DNA from 2 places in the Vibrio sp. B1FLJ16 genome. Region 2 is predicted to be linked to the other one. Evidence: predicted binding sites of a transcription regulator. Region 2 holds the regulator's gene; the other holds the start of a gene.

Region 1 (7,417 bases), 210 kb from region 2:
ACGTTGTTTCATACTTTTCTTTGCCGAAAATCTCATAAAATATGAATTCACGCTCATAAATCAGACAATTTTGCTACCAAATCTCTCTCAATACATACTTTAGCGATGTGAAATCATAAAAAAGTTTGATCTAATCATTGTTGCAAACGATTGCTAAATGATATTATTCGCCGAATTTGTCTGCGTATCTTTAATAGGGAATTATTATGAAAAATGCGTTACAAGGCGCTCAGATGCTCTTTGTCGCTTTTGGTGCTTTGGTACTCGTGCCTCTTCTGACAGGCCTTGACCCAAACGTTGCACTCTTCGGTGCCGGTGTCGGTACTCTCCTCTTCCAATTAATCACTAAACGATCTGTTCCAATTTTCCTTGCCTCTTCTTTCGCGTTTATTGCTCCTATCATGTTCGGTATCCAGACTTGGGGTATCGGCGCAACAATGGGCGGCTTACTCGCGGCAGGTATGGTGTATATTGCTCTTGGAGCGATGATTAAAGTTCGCGGTGTGGGCTTTATCCATAAAATTCTGCCACCTGTTGTTGTTGGCCCAGTTATTATGGTTATCGGTCTTGGTCTGGCACCAACAGCAGTAAACATGGCAATTGGTAAAACGGGTGATGGCGCGGTTCAGCTGGTTAATGGTGATGCGGCACTAATAATTTCAGCGGTATCGCTATTAACTACCATTGCATTGAGCGTATTTGCAAAAGGCTTTCTGAAGCTGGTTCCTATCGCAGGCGGTATTTTAGCGGGATACTCAGTGTCTCTTGCTTACGGCGTGGTTGACTTCACTCCGGTAGCACAAGCTGCATGGTTGGCAATGCCAAACTTCACGGCACCGGAATTCAATATTAACGCGATTCTGTTTATGATTCCGGTGGCGATAGCACCTGCTGTAGAACACGTAGGTGATATGTTAGCGATTTCAAATGTCACTGGTAAAAACTACCTTAAAAAGCCGGGTCTGCACCGCACTATCGCTGGCGACGGGGTTGCGACTATGGCAGCAGCAATGGTGGGCGCGCCACCAAATACGACCTATAGCGAAGTGACTGGCGCAGTTATGCTGACTAAAGCATTCAACCCAGTGATCATGACATGGGCAGCGATCACAGCGATCGTCCTGGCTTTGGTTGGTAAATTAGGTGCGATTCTTCAGACTATTCCAGTCCCTGTAATGGGCGGCATCATGATCCTACTGTTTGGTTCTATCGCAACTGTAGGTCTGAATACACTTATCAAAAACCACGTTGACCTTCATAAATCTCGTAACCTTGTTATCGTTGCGGTTACATTAGTGTTTGGTATTGGCGGTATGGCTTTCGGTATTGGCGAATTCAGCCTCCAAGGTGTGAGCCTGTGTGGTATCGTGGCAATCATTCTTAACCTGGTACTTCCAGACGATTTGGGTGAAAACCACGTTGTGGACAACGCACAAATGGAAGAAGAAAGCGCGAAGTAATTTTCGTCTGCACCGTCTCTATTAAAGCGGTGCCTTTTATTCTTCTAACTCTTTGTTAAGAAATAAGAGATACAAAAAAGGCTTGGTGAAAACCAAGCCTTTGTTTTTTCTATTCGGGTTAACTATTCACTAAAGAACGAATTACTTAGTACCGAAGATCTTATCACCCGCATCACCCAAGCCAGGGACGATGTAACCTTTGTCGTTTAGCTTCTCATCGATTGCGGCAGTGTATAGCTCAACATCTGGGTGAGCTTTCTCTAATGCTTCGATACCTTCAGGAGCCGCTACCAGAACAAGTACTTTAATCTGGTTACAACCTTTCTCTTTTAAAAGATCGATAGTTGCGATCATAGAACCGCCTGTTGCAAGCATTGGGTCAACAACCAGTGCGATACGCTCATCAATGTTAGAAGCTAACTTGTTAAAGTAAGGCACTGGTTCAAGTGTTTCTTCATCACGGTAGATACCGACAACACTAATACGTGCACTTGGCATGTGCTCAAGTACACCATCCATCATACCCAGACCAGCGCGCAAGATTGGCACTACCGTTACTTTTTTACCTTTAATCTGGTCAACTTCTACCGGACCATTCCAACCTTCGATAGTAACTTTCTCAGTTTCAAAGTCTGCTGTCGCTTCGTAAGTAAGTAAGCTACCGACCTCTGTCGCTAATTCACGAAAACGCTTAGTGCTGATATCACCTTCTCTCATTAGACCAATTTTGTGTTTTACTAGAGGGTGTTTTACTTCAACAACTTTCATGTCTATCTCCGGCTATAGTTAGCTATATTTAATCAAACCTTCAGATTATACATAATTCTTGCAGGGAAATCAGGATATATCACTAAAGAAAAAAACCTGCGCAAACGTTTGCTATCTGTATTTAAGCACTGGTAGAATAGCGCCGTTTTCATATCCAACTTAAATACCGAGGACTTCCCTGTGAGTGGTAATAACTCTTCTCTTAGCTATAAAGACGCTGGTGTTGATATTGATGCGGGTAACGCGCTTGTAGATCGTATTAAAGGTGCGGTAAAACGCACTCGTCGCCCTGAAGTGATGGGTGGTATCGGTGGTTTTGGCGCTTTATGCGAATTACCGACGAAATACAAACAACCTGTATTAGTTTCAGGTACTGACGGTGTAGGCACAAAACTTCGCCTAGCCCTGGATATGAACAAGCACGATACTATCGGTGTCGACCTAGTTGCGATGTGTGTAAACGATCTAATCGTGCAAGGTGCAGAGCCACTGTTCTTCCTTGATTACTACGCGACAGGTAAGCTGGACGTAGACACAGCAGCAGACGTTGTTTCTGGTATCGCAGATGGCTGTGTGCAAGCAGGCTGTGCGCTAATTGGTGGCGAAACCGCTGAAATGCCGGGCATGTACGAAGGAGAAGACTACGACGTAGCAGGTTTCTGTGTTGGTGTGGTTGAAAAAGAAGACATCATCGACGGCACGAAAGTAGCCGCAGGTGACGCACTTATCGCAGTTGGCTCAAGCGGTCCTCATTCAAATGGTTATTCGCTAATCCGTAAGATCCTTGAAGTTTCTGGCGCAGACAAAAACGAAGAGCTAGAAGGCCGCACTATTGGCGAACACCTTCTGGAACCAACTAAGATTTACATCAAATCAGCCCTTAAGATGATTGAGAAGCACGATATCCATGCAATCTCTCATATTACAGGTGGCGGTTTCTGGGAAAACATTCCACGCGTTCTGCCTGAAGGCACGAAAGCGGTAATTGACGGCAAGAGCTGGGAATGGCCTATTATTTTCCAATGGCTGCAAGAAAAAGGTAACGTTGAAACACACGAGATGTACCGTACCTTCAACTGTGGTGTTGGTCTTATTGTTGCTCTGCCAAAAGATCAGGCTGACGCGGCCGTTGCACTTCTGAAAGAAGAAGGCGAAAACGCATGGGTGATTGGTGAAATCGCTCAAGCTGAAGCAAGCGAAGAGCAAGTTGAAATCAAATAATTTGCGCTGCTTGCTCAAAATATAAAAAATAATGGGGACACTAGATTACTAGGTCCTCATTTTGCTATCTAGAACAACAAAACCCTTTCTAATAGCAGGTAATTTTTGAAGCTACGCAACTCAAACCTACAGGATCAAGGCAGTCCCAACATCATGAAAAACCATACCCTAAAAAACATAGTGGTCCTCATTTCAGGAAACGGCAGCAACTTACAAGCTATTTTAGAAGCGTGCGAAAGCAACATACCTGACGCACAAGTCTCGGCTGTTTTCTCAAATAAAGCGGATGCTTATGGGTTAGAACGTGCAAAGCAATTTAATGTTGATGGCCATTTTGTAGATCCTAAAGCTTTTGAATCTCGTGAAGCATTTGACGCAGAACTGATGACACAAATCGACCAGTATCAACCCGATGTGGTAATTCTCGCTGGTTACATGCGTATTCTCAGCAACGAGTTTGTAAAGCATTACATGGGTAAGATGATCAATATTCATCCTTCCCTGCTGCCAAAATACCCGGGGTTACACACCCACCAGCGCGCGATTGATGCTAAAGATAAAGAGCACGGCACAAGTGTCCACTTCGTTACTCCAGAGCTTGATGGCGGTCCGGTGATTCTGCAGGCAAAAGTACCGGTGTTTGAAGATGATGACGCCGTTAGGCTTGCTGCACGTGTTCAGACTCAGGAACACAGCATCTACCCTATGGTCACCAAATGGCTTGTTGAAGAAAGACTAAAGATGCAAGAGGGCAAAGCGTGGCTCGATGGCAAAGCGCTTGGGCCTCATGGTTATGCAGCCGCTGAAGAAGAGTAACCTCTTTTAATTCCAAGAAAAAAGGCAGTCAATTGACTGCCTTTTTTACAAATGGAAGGATTTAACTATTCCAGTGGTTCTGTCGGAGCCTGACTTGCTACTTTCTTTGGTGCGAACGCGACATCTGACAGCTCATTAGCATTGTTTTTAACTAACTCACCTAAATGAAACAGGCCATATTCGCCAGGCTTCATTCGCTGCCATTCCTCATTACCGGTAAGAGGCTGAGTCGCAATCACAGAAACGATATCGTTAGGCGTCGTCTCTTCCTGGAAGTTAATTTCCACATCCTCATCAAGCAAAGCCGCTTTGCCAAATGGAGCTCTGCGCGTGATCCAGTATAAGTGATTGGTACAATAGGTCATAACGTACTCTCCATCGCTGAGCAGCATGTTGAATACACCTTTTTCCTTCAGTTGATCGCAGCACTTAGCAATATAGAGAAAAACGGACTCCATATCTTGCGGGGGCTCTGGGTAGCGGTCTTCCATCTGTTTCAGCAGCCAGCAAAAAGCCAATTCACTGTCAGTCTGCCCAACGGGACGATGCCGTCCTGTGTACAAATCCTGATAGTCCGTCAACTGACCATTGTGAGCAAAAGTCCAGTACTTACCCCATAACTCACGTGTGAACGGATGAGTATTTTCTAAATTAACTCCGCCCCGGTTTGCCTGACGAATGTGACTGATCACTGCACGGCTTTTAATCGGATAGTTCTGCACCAGTTCAGCAATTTTAGAATCACAGCTAGGTTTAGGATCTTTAAAAGTCCGGAAACCTTTGCCTTCATAAAACGTGATACCCCAGCCATCCCGGTGCGGGCCTGTACGGCCTCCACGTTGCATCAAGCCTGTAAAGCTGAAACAAATATCAGTCGGAACATTGGCGCTCATGCCGAGCAACTCACACATCGTTTAACGAACTCCTTACCTATACCGCAACTCAGATAAAAGCTGCGAAACTTTATACCAATCTGGATAAGTAAGTGGTCAATGTATTGCTCAGGAAAAATCATTTAGAACAAGGCATAGATTGCTTTAACTAGTTATTCTAATTGCAAAATCTATAACGCAGCTATCAGCGATTTTAACCAGCAAGAATGATCAAGTACTTATTTAGATTGGTATTATTCCATCTCTTTTTCAATCAGCTGAATGACGATATGAATAATCTTAATATGTACTTCCTGAATACGGTCTGCGTAACCAAAGTGCGGTACACGAATTTCGATATCCGCCAGACCAGCCATTTTACCGCCGTCTTTACCCGTCAGAGCAATGGTCTTCATACCTTTTGCTTTTGCCGCTTCAATTGCTTTAAGGATATTGCCTGAATTACCAGATGTCGATAAACCAAACAGAACGTCACCTTTACGGCCAACCGCTTCCACATAACGAGAGAAAACAAAATCGTAACCAAAATCGTTACTCACACAAGAAAGGTGGCTTGGATCCGAAATCGCGATACCAGCATAACCTGGGCGATTATCACGGTAGCGACCTGTCAATTCTTCAGCAAAGTGCATAGCGTCACAGTGTGAACCACCGTTACCACAAGACAGAACCTTACCTTCTTGCTTAAACGAATCCGCAATCATTTTTGCAGCCGCTTCAATTTGAGCAATGTTATGGTCATCGCTTAAAAATTTGTTGAGCACTTCAGCAGCTTCATTTAACTCATTTCTAATCAGATCTTGGTACATAAGACGTTCTCTTTATTATGTCGGCCTTTGGTATGTAATTGCATTACCTTGGCAAATTGTCCTGACGCGATTTCCGCACCAGACATCTCGTTACAGAGAGTTTACCCACAAACGAGAATTAGTGTCGATAGTGAACCAGCAGATTTGGATCGGCAGCAGTAATAAACTTGGTATTTTGCTTAAGAAAACGGCACCCAAATCGCAACTTTAGAATCATTACTCTACTTAGATCACTTTTTATCCAATCATTGGTTTTACATTTTATTAATAATTTGCTTACAATTAACATTGCTGGTTAGACCTCTTATCAGAAGCAGACGTACAACATTTATAAAGTCTGAAAAGGAAAATACATATGGACATCTTGCTTTCAATTATTGCGATGACCGCCGTGTTGGGCATTACGCTCTATCACCGCATGTCACTCGTAAAATCTGTCAGTCTACTGACTGCTGTCATGTTAGTGCTGACTATCGCCGGCTCTGCAGGCTTTATTGGCTGGGCAGTTTATATACTTGCTATTGCTGTATTCGCAGTTTCAGGTATTCGCCAGTCGCTTATCAGCCGCAAGGCGTTAGCTGTTTTCAAAAAAGTCCTTCCGGCTATGTCTCAAACCGAAAAAGAAGCCTTAGATGCAGGCACGGTTTGGTGGGAAGCTGAACTGTTTAAGGGCAAGCCTGAATGGCAAAAACTACACGCAATTCAGACACCGAAACTAAGTGCAGAAGAACAGGCGTTCCTTGATGGTCCGGTAAATACCGTTTGTGCCATGGTTAATGACTTTCAGGTCACCCATGAACTTGCCGATTTGCCACCTGAAGTATGGCAGTACCTGAAAGACAACAAGTTCTTCGCCATGATCATCAAGAAGAAATACGGTGGTCTGGAGTTTTCAGCTTACGCACAGTCACTGGTACTGCAAAAACTGACCGGCGTCTCCGGCGTTCTCTCTTCTACTGTCGGTGTACCTAACTCATTAGGCCCGGGCGAACTACTGCAACACTATGGTACAGAAGAGCAGAAAAACCACTACCTACCTCGTTTAGCCGAAGGTAAAGAGATCCCATGTTTCGCTCTGACCAGCCCGGAAGCAGGTTCTGATGCAGGCTCAATCCCAGATTACGGTGTTGTATGTAAAGGCCAATGGGAAGGCAAAGAAGTGTTAGGTATGCGCCTGACATGGAATAAGCGCTACATTACGCTAGCTCCAGTTGCAACCGTGCTTGGCCTTGCGTTTAAACTGCGCGATCCAGAAGGCTTGCTTGGTGATAAAGAAGATCTTGGTATTACTTGTGCTCTTATCCCGACCGACGTGAAAGGCGTTGAGATTGGTAATCGTCACTTCCCACTAAACGTACCATTCCAGAACGGCCCGACACGCGGTAAAGATATCTTCGTTCCTATCGATTTCATTATCGGCGGTGAGAAGATGGCTGGCCAGGGATGGCGT
Region 2 (7,417 bases):
CTCCCAGTAAGGTCACCACAGCAGCGCCGGGGATTGAAAACGCAGTAATTAAAACGTAAATCAGGAAATAGAGGGTCGCGGCAAACAGGAAATTTTGCTCGATATACGCGTTTAGCGCTTCTTGTTGAGCTTTGGCGTTCTCTAAAGTGAGGTATTGGCTAAAACTTGCAGCCAGTACAATGATCGTTAACAGTAGGATTAACCCAAAAATCAGTTTCTTATTCATATTTTACTCCAGAAGGGTTACCTTTTCCCAACTCATAACGGATACAGTAGGTATAGACAGCTTGAGGCAGAAAAAAATTTCAAAAAAAAACCGCAGACGAAGCTGCGGTTTTAGAAGTTTAAGGAAATTTAGCTGAATACTTATCTCGAAAGAGCGTTTTTCAACTCTTCTCGTCTAGATTGAGGTACGACGCTCCAATGAGTGCCGTTTATTGCGCCTTCTAAGGCCCAGAGCAGTTCAATGCTAACCTTTGCTGAGTGAGAGTCACGTATCGCTTTATAAGCGCTTAGTGCACCTTCTTCTTCAAGCTGTTCTACTGATTCAATACCAGCTTTTTTTAGCATTCGCTCTGTAGCGAGCCTTAAGTTAGGCAGATCTTTCAATCTGTCTGGCTTGCTAGTTGCTTGTTGTTTTTTTTCTAATTTAGCTTGTTCTAATGACTGCTTCGCCACTTCGACTAAGCGCTCACTTGATTCCCATAAGTCGTTGGAAATCGCGTAGTACTTAGTAACTACCGGAAACCCACGCTTTTTATAAACGTACGGTTTTAGTCCTTGTGTCTCGAAGTTAGATGAAGTCTGTTGGTCTGCTCGTATATGAAGTTGATCATTTACAACAAGTGCAAACATCGTTTCATCTGCGAAAAGCCCGAAGCCACCAAACATAGAGCGCGACTTGATCGTGCCAAGTGGCTCAAATAGCTTCATAGAATCTTTGAGTATCGGTTTATCCATGATGTGTTATCTCGGTGTAATTAATATTACGCCACCAAAAGTCAGGTCCGAGAGAATAGCAAATACATACAAGAATAATGTCATTAAAGGGTAAACTCATTATATGCATATTTGCCATCGGCAACCCCGCTACCTTTCATTCTATCAAATGGTTAAGGCCGGAAGCTTTGCGTCCCACCCTTTCGGATGGTTTGCCCTGTGCGTGACCATATGAGGATACTTGTTATCTTGAATTAACATCACGTTTTAGCGATCAAAATGTGATTTTCCTTCAAAAAATTGCAAGGTATTTATGGGTGCTTGTTCATATGTAAAAGATGTGATTATGCATGAGCTAGTTACTGTGTGATATGGATTGTAATTATATAAAACAGTGCTTTACTAATGTTATTTTTACGGTATGGGACTACGATAAAGAGACTAAAAATTTAATTTATCTGGATAAAAATAAGCGCTCATTAAGAGCGCTTATGGAGAGTTAGTTAAGTTTCTTTACCGTATTTCGGACGACCAACTCTGGTTGCATTTCAAAAATGCGTTTTTCGTGGTCTTTATCTTTAATACGTTCTAGTAGAATTTCGAACGCATTTTTACCAACACGACGTTTAGGTTGGTGAATCGTCGTCAATGGCGGAGAGAAGTATTCTGCCAACTCAATGTTGTCATAACCAATTACGGAAATATCGTCAGGGATCTTGATGCCGTTTTGCTGTAAGCGACTCATAAGGCCTAATGCCATCGTATCGTTAAAGCAGAAAACCGCTGTTGGGCGTTTTTCCATTGCCGTAATTTTATCCGCAACCAAAACAGCAGTGTCACACTCGAAATTCCCTTCAAGAATCCAGTCTTCATTCACAGGAATGTTTGCTTCTGCCATTGCTCGGCGGAAGCCGACTATACGCTCTTTACAGGCTAACTTATCAAAATGGCCGCTTAGGCAAGCAATATCAGTATGACCGTTTTCGATCAGATATTTGGTTGCGATGTAACCGCCTTCTTCTGAGTTATCCATGATTTTGTCGGCTTGTGAACTTTCCGGACCCCAGTCCATGACAACTTTTGGAATGTTAGAGTGGCGGTCGAGCATCTCATTTAGCTCTTCCGTTAAGTCAGAACACATGACTAAGATCCCATCAACGCGTTTTTCCGCAAGCATACGAATGTAATCGCGTTGCTTTTCGTAGATACCACCGGTATTACATAAGATCAGTGTGTAACCTTGACGGTAACAGTAGCTCTCAACACCATCAATGACTTCAGAGAAGAACAGGTTAGTCGATTGCGTTACCAACATACCAATAGTACGAGTTGAGTTACATTTCAGACTGCGAGCAACCGCACTTGGTGCATAGTTAAGCTCATCAACTGCTTTCATAACTTTTTCTTGCGTTGCTTCTGCAACAAAACGCGTCTTATTGATAACGTGTGAAACTGTGGTGGTTGAAACGCCGGCTAATCGAGCAACGTCTTTTATAGTGGCCATAAATGGTGTCCTGTATCGAGCTACTTAATATACCATTGAAGATAAACCGTTCTGCCTAATCCCTTTCGCAAACTCAGTGCAATAATCGCTTGCACACAGAGTTCGCATAGCGTTGGTTTCTCCTGAAACAGTAAAAGGTTTGTAGCGATATAATAGGCTGAGGCTGCCGATTTTCCTAAATTGAGCGAAATAGCGAACTTCAACCTGTAAAGAAAACACAAAAACCGCTATTATTTCAGCGGTTTACATGAAAATCATATTTAATCGTTTGCGTTCACATTTTAGCTCTATATGGACGAGCTCGCAATAATAACAGCAATAATTTTGCGTATTTCAAGTCACATTTTGATGGCTAAAAAAGTTAGTGTTTTCAATCAGGTTAACGCAAGAGAAAATCCGCAAACCTGGTGTGAGAATTTTCTGAAAAAAGACAATGCCTATTCACCAGTAAGATAAGTACTGTCTAGTTTGCAAAATGCAACGAGTAATTGTGCAACGCTGGCATAGAAACCAAACTCATCTAATTGATGACACTTTGCAGAGAATTGAGGCAACCAAGACATGAGTTGATGCTCAATGAAATGGTTCTGCTGAACAAAGGCTTCTTCCATATGCTTTTCCTGCTCGTACTCGTTGGAGCGAATGATCATGTTGCCCAAAAAATCGAGTTCTACGGCTAGGTGATCAGCAGGTTCGTTAAGTTTGTCATCGACTTGTACACCAAAATCTGCCATCAACTTTGCCATTTCTTCCGCTGGCTTATCGTTTAGTAAACCAGATTTACCGATATACATAGAAGCATAGGGCAGAGCACCGTACTTTTCTGTTTTAAGAAACAATTCACAAAAGTCAGCTGCTAATTCAAGCTGAGCGTCTTCACGGTCTTGCAGCCGGTTTAGTGCATCGACGAGGTTATTAACCGCGAGTTTCAGAGACTCGTTTTCACCTAAGCCAGCTAAAAAACTACGAATTTCTACACTGTGGTAAGCCTCTAGATCTTTGTCGGTCAGCTCTTTGGCGAACAAGCTAGAAAACCACCAGTAAATTTCGGCACGTTTTTCATTAAAAGCTTTCACTTCTTGCATTTCAGGCTCCTGAATTATGCTTTATGTTTTGCATCAGAATATAAATAACGAATGTCCTTTAAGTGTAATCAAATAAAATGAACAGCAGTAACTATAATTATGAAGTTTTATAAGGAAATATGTCTGTTTATTAACAGTGTCCGGTAAGCTTGTTTTGAGTCAACAAAATCGTTAAATATTGCTTTTTCGTGTGTCTGTGACTAGAAATGTTAATAGTTATGAATAGAATAAAACTCTGATAATAAATGACGGAAAGTGGTGTAAATGAGCTATCACGTATTAGTCGTAGAGGATGATATTGTAACTCGAAGTAAGTTAGCGGGTTATTTCCAAAGTGAAGGTTATACTGTGAGCGAAGCAGAAAGCGGCGCAGAGATGCGGGAAGTACTGCAAGCGGAAAAAGTAGACCTTATCATGCTGGATATTAACCTGCCGGGCGAAGATGGCCTGATGCTTACGCGTGAATTACGCAGCCAATCGGATATTGGTATTATATTAGTCACAGGACGCACGGATAGCATTGATAAAATTGTTGGCCTGGAAATGGGGGCAGACGATTATGTCACCAAGCCTTTTGAACTCAGGGAATTACTAGTTCGAGTAAAAAATCTGTTATGGCGTATATCGATTGCGCGTGACGGGTCGAGTAAAGCCGCTAGCGAAGCAAACGAGCAACATATTGTACGTTTTGGCGAGTGGACATTTGATATTCAACGCCGTGCGCTCAGCCGAAATGGTGAACCTGTCAAATTAACGAAAGCGGAATATGAGCTGCTGGTTGCTCTATCTTCACACCCGAACAAAGTATTAAGTCGCGAACGTATTTTGAATATGATCAGTCATCGTGTTGATGCGCCTAATGACCGTACTATCGATGTTCTGATTCGACGAATGCGCGCTAAAATGGAGTTTGATCCGAAGAACCCGCAAATTTTTGTGACGGTTCATGGTGAAGGTTATATGTTCGCTGGTGATTAAAACACAGAAGATGAGAATTTAAAAAGGAGAGCATTCGCTCTCCTTTTTGGTACTGGTAAGCTGCCGAATGTAATGCAGCCAGTACGATTGCTATTTAGGCTCAACCATAGGCGTATCAGCGACAGTATCACGCATGCGTTGCCAGATACTGCCGAGATACTCATGCCAGAAAACTTCGGTTTGCTCTAAGTAGCGAGCTTTAGGCGAGTATTTATCCCAGGACTGGGTGATTTCCTCACTCGCTAAGAAGTTAGTCGGTGCTGGGATTGGCTTAATTCCCGCGGCATGAAACTCATACAATGAACGGCTCATGTGGCTAGCCGAGGTCACCAGGACAATATTCTTCTGCTGAACAAACGCCGCAGCTTGACGAGCTTCCTCCCAGGTATCTTTTGCGTCTTCCAATAAAATAATATCGGATTTTGCAACGCCGATAGCGAGAGCGACGTTCGCCATCATTCGGGCATGACTGGTTTCAGAACCACCCGCATAGCCGGATAGAATTAACTTTGCACCGGGATACATACGTAAAATGCGAATGCCTTCGGTTAAACGCATCAGGGCTGCGCGACTTAACTGAGACGTCGGTGGAATCTCGTCGTCGACGATATGGCCATTACCCAGAACCATAACGTAGTCGATAGTGCCGGACACTGGCAAAAATGCTTTGTGCTCACGTTCTAGAGGCATAAGAAGCTTGGTTGAGACAGGTTGGAACGCAACACAGAAAATTCCGACAAAAGAAAATAAAACAACGAAGCAGCCAGTTTTACGTTTGGTAGTAAAACTAATGAGGACAAGGCCCAATAAGCCTATCAGCAACAGTGCTGGTAGGGGCATCAGCAAGGCTGACACAACTTTTTTCAGCTCAAACATACATAAATAGTCCGAAAAAACATCAATTGACAATAAAAATGGGAATAACCCTCTTTATTCCTGCTTTTCTTGTGCCAGAATAGCGGCACAATCCGTAATGATAACTCAGCAGAAGTGACAGAAGACCGCAATTTCGACGATATCGCCCACAAATTTGCAAAAAATATATACGGCTCCGACAAAGGAGAGATCCGTCAAATCATTGTGTGGGAAGATTTTCAACAGATTCTAAGTGAATTAGAGGCAGAACAGCAACCTCTGGAAGTATTAGATGCTGGTGGTGGTTTAGCACAAATGTCTCAAAAGCTTGCTAAGCTCGGACATCGTGTCGCTTTATGTGATCTATCTTCGGAAATGCTGCAACTAGCTAAACAGAATATTGAAAATAATGGTTTGCTTGAGCAGTATCGCTTGATTCATTCACCGGTGCAATCTATTGGCGAGCACATGGAAAGTCAGGTGGATTTTGTTATGTTTCACGCTGTGATGGAGTGGCTGGTTGATCCCAGGAGCGCTCTAGAAACCGTGCTGGAACAAGTAAAACCGGGAGGTATCGCTTCGGTGATGTTCTATAACCACCATGGTTTGGTCTACAAAAATGTGGTGTGTGGAAACATACCACATGTGCTGGACGGCATGCCTCACCGAAAAAGATTTAAACTACAGCCGCAAAAAGGCCTGAAGCCAGAAGAAGTCTATCAGTGGATAGAAAACTCGGGGTTCAGTATTTGTGGTAAATCTGGTATCCGCTCATTCAGTGATTACATAGGTAATATGCAGTACATGGGTGATTACGAGTTTGAAGATGTATTGGCGCTAGAAAAACAACTTTGTCGACAAGAGCCATACCTCTCATTGGGCCGCTACATTCACGTGTGGGCCAAAAAGAAATAAAAACAGGAATAACAATGAGTGAGATGACTCTCAATGCTGCAGATCAACCAATAGATGAATTGGTTGGCTGGGTTAAGCAGCAAGATTTCTCGTTGAACCTGACCACAGAGCGACTGGCTTTTTTGATTGCTATCGCGGTACTGAGTAATGAAAGGTTTGACGATGAATTGGGTGAAGGTGAACTGCATGATGCGTTCGCTATCGTCACTCGATTTTTTGATGAGACGGGCGAAGCCTCTGCTTTTCGAGCCAACAACGCCATCAACGAGATGGTTAAGCAGCGTCTTATCAGCCGTTTTGTCAGTGAAGTGACTGACGGTGCGAGTATTTACCGCTTGTCGCCGTTAGCGATAGGGATTACTGATTATTACGTGCGTCATCGCGAGTTCTCAAAACTGCGCCTGTCTATCCAGCTGTCTATGGTGGCGGATGAGATGGCGAAAGCGATTGAAGCGGCAAAAAAAGGCGGCACACCGGGTCACTGGAAGAAAAATGTGTACGGAGTACTCAAGTATTCTGTAGGCGAGATCTTTGATCAAATCGATCTTAACCAACGTGTGATGGATGAGCAGCAACAGTCTGTTAAACAACAGATTGCAGACTTGCTGAACAAGGATTGGCGCGAAGCCATCAATAACTGTGAAGCGTTATTGTCGGAAACGTCCAGCACGCTGAGTGAGCTTCAGGATACGCTACAGGCGGCCAGTGATGAGTTGCAAACTCAGTTGCTCGATATTCAGGAGCTGGTCTACGGCGATCCTGAGCTTGAGTTTATTGAGGAGGCCTTGTTTGGTCTGCAAATGAAGCTGGACCGAATCACAAGCTGGGGTCAGCAAGCGATAGACCTCTGGATCGGCTATGACCGCCATGTGCACAAGTTTATCCGTACTGCGATTGATATGGATAAGAACCGAGCATTCAGCTCGCGATTACGTCAATCCGTCAAAGATTATTTTGATATGCCTTGGTATCTCACTTACGCAGATGCTGAGCGACTGTCCGACCTCCGCGATGAGGCCTTGGTACTCCGTGATGACGAGGTAACAGGCCAGGTTCCGATGGAAGTGGAATATGAAGAGTTTAAACAGGTCAATGATGAGCTGTCTGAGCGTATTGGTGGCATGCTAAAAGCACATAAAGA

The links. The regulator PurR, encoded in region 2, represses purine synthesis genes. The targets are predictions, from matches to a motif close to TNANGNAAACGTTTNCNTNA.
Region 1: the regulator PurR is predicted to act here: its motif matches at 2,325-2,344, upstream of purM (phosphoribosylformylglycinamidine cyclo-ligase).

The regions. Positions count from the first base shown of each region.
Region 1 covers NZ_HG992749.1:2,188,873-2,196,289, forward strand. Annotated here, with positions in the region: gene KHN79_RS09945 (uracil-xanthine permease family protein) at 207-1,460, shown strand; gene upp (uracil phosphoribosyltransferase) at 1,602-2,228, opposite strand; gene purM (phosphoribosylformylglycinamidine cyclo-ligase) at 2,409-3,449, shown strand; gene purN (phosphoribosylglycinamide formyltransferase) at 3,603-4,265, shown strand; gene KHN79_RS09965 (class II glutamine amidotransferase) at 4,331-5,176, opposite strand; gene lpcA (D-sedoheptulose 7-phosphate isomerase) at 5,392-5,967, opposite strand; gene fadE (acyl-CoA dehydrogenase FadE) at 6,323-7,417, shown strand, end outside.
Region 2 covers NZ_HG992749.1:1,977,267-1,984,683, reverse strand. Annotated here, with positions in the region: gene KHN79_RS09005 (TVP38/TMEM64 family protein) at 1-226, opposite strand, end outside; gene KHN79_RS09000 (TfoX/Sxy family DNA transformation protein) at 367-960, opposite strand; cyclic di-GMP riboswitch class I at 1,077-1,166, opposite strand; gene purR (HTH-type transcriptional repressor PurR) at 1,439-2,443, opposite strand; gene torD (molecular chaperone TorD) at 2,881-3,528, opposite strand; gene torR (two-component system response regulator TorR) at 3,793-4,506, shown strand; gene elyC (envelope biogenesis factor ElyC) at 4,597-5,382, opposite strand; gene cmoM (tRNA uridine 5-oxyacetic acid(34) methyltransferase CmoM) at 5,497-6,276, shown strand; gene mukF (chromosome partition protein MukF) at 6,291-7,417, shown strand, end outside.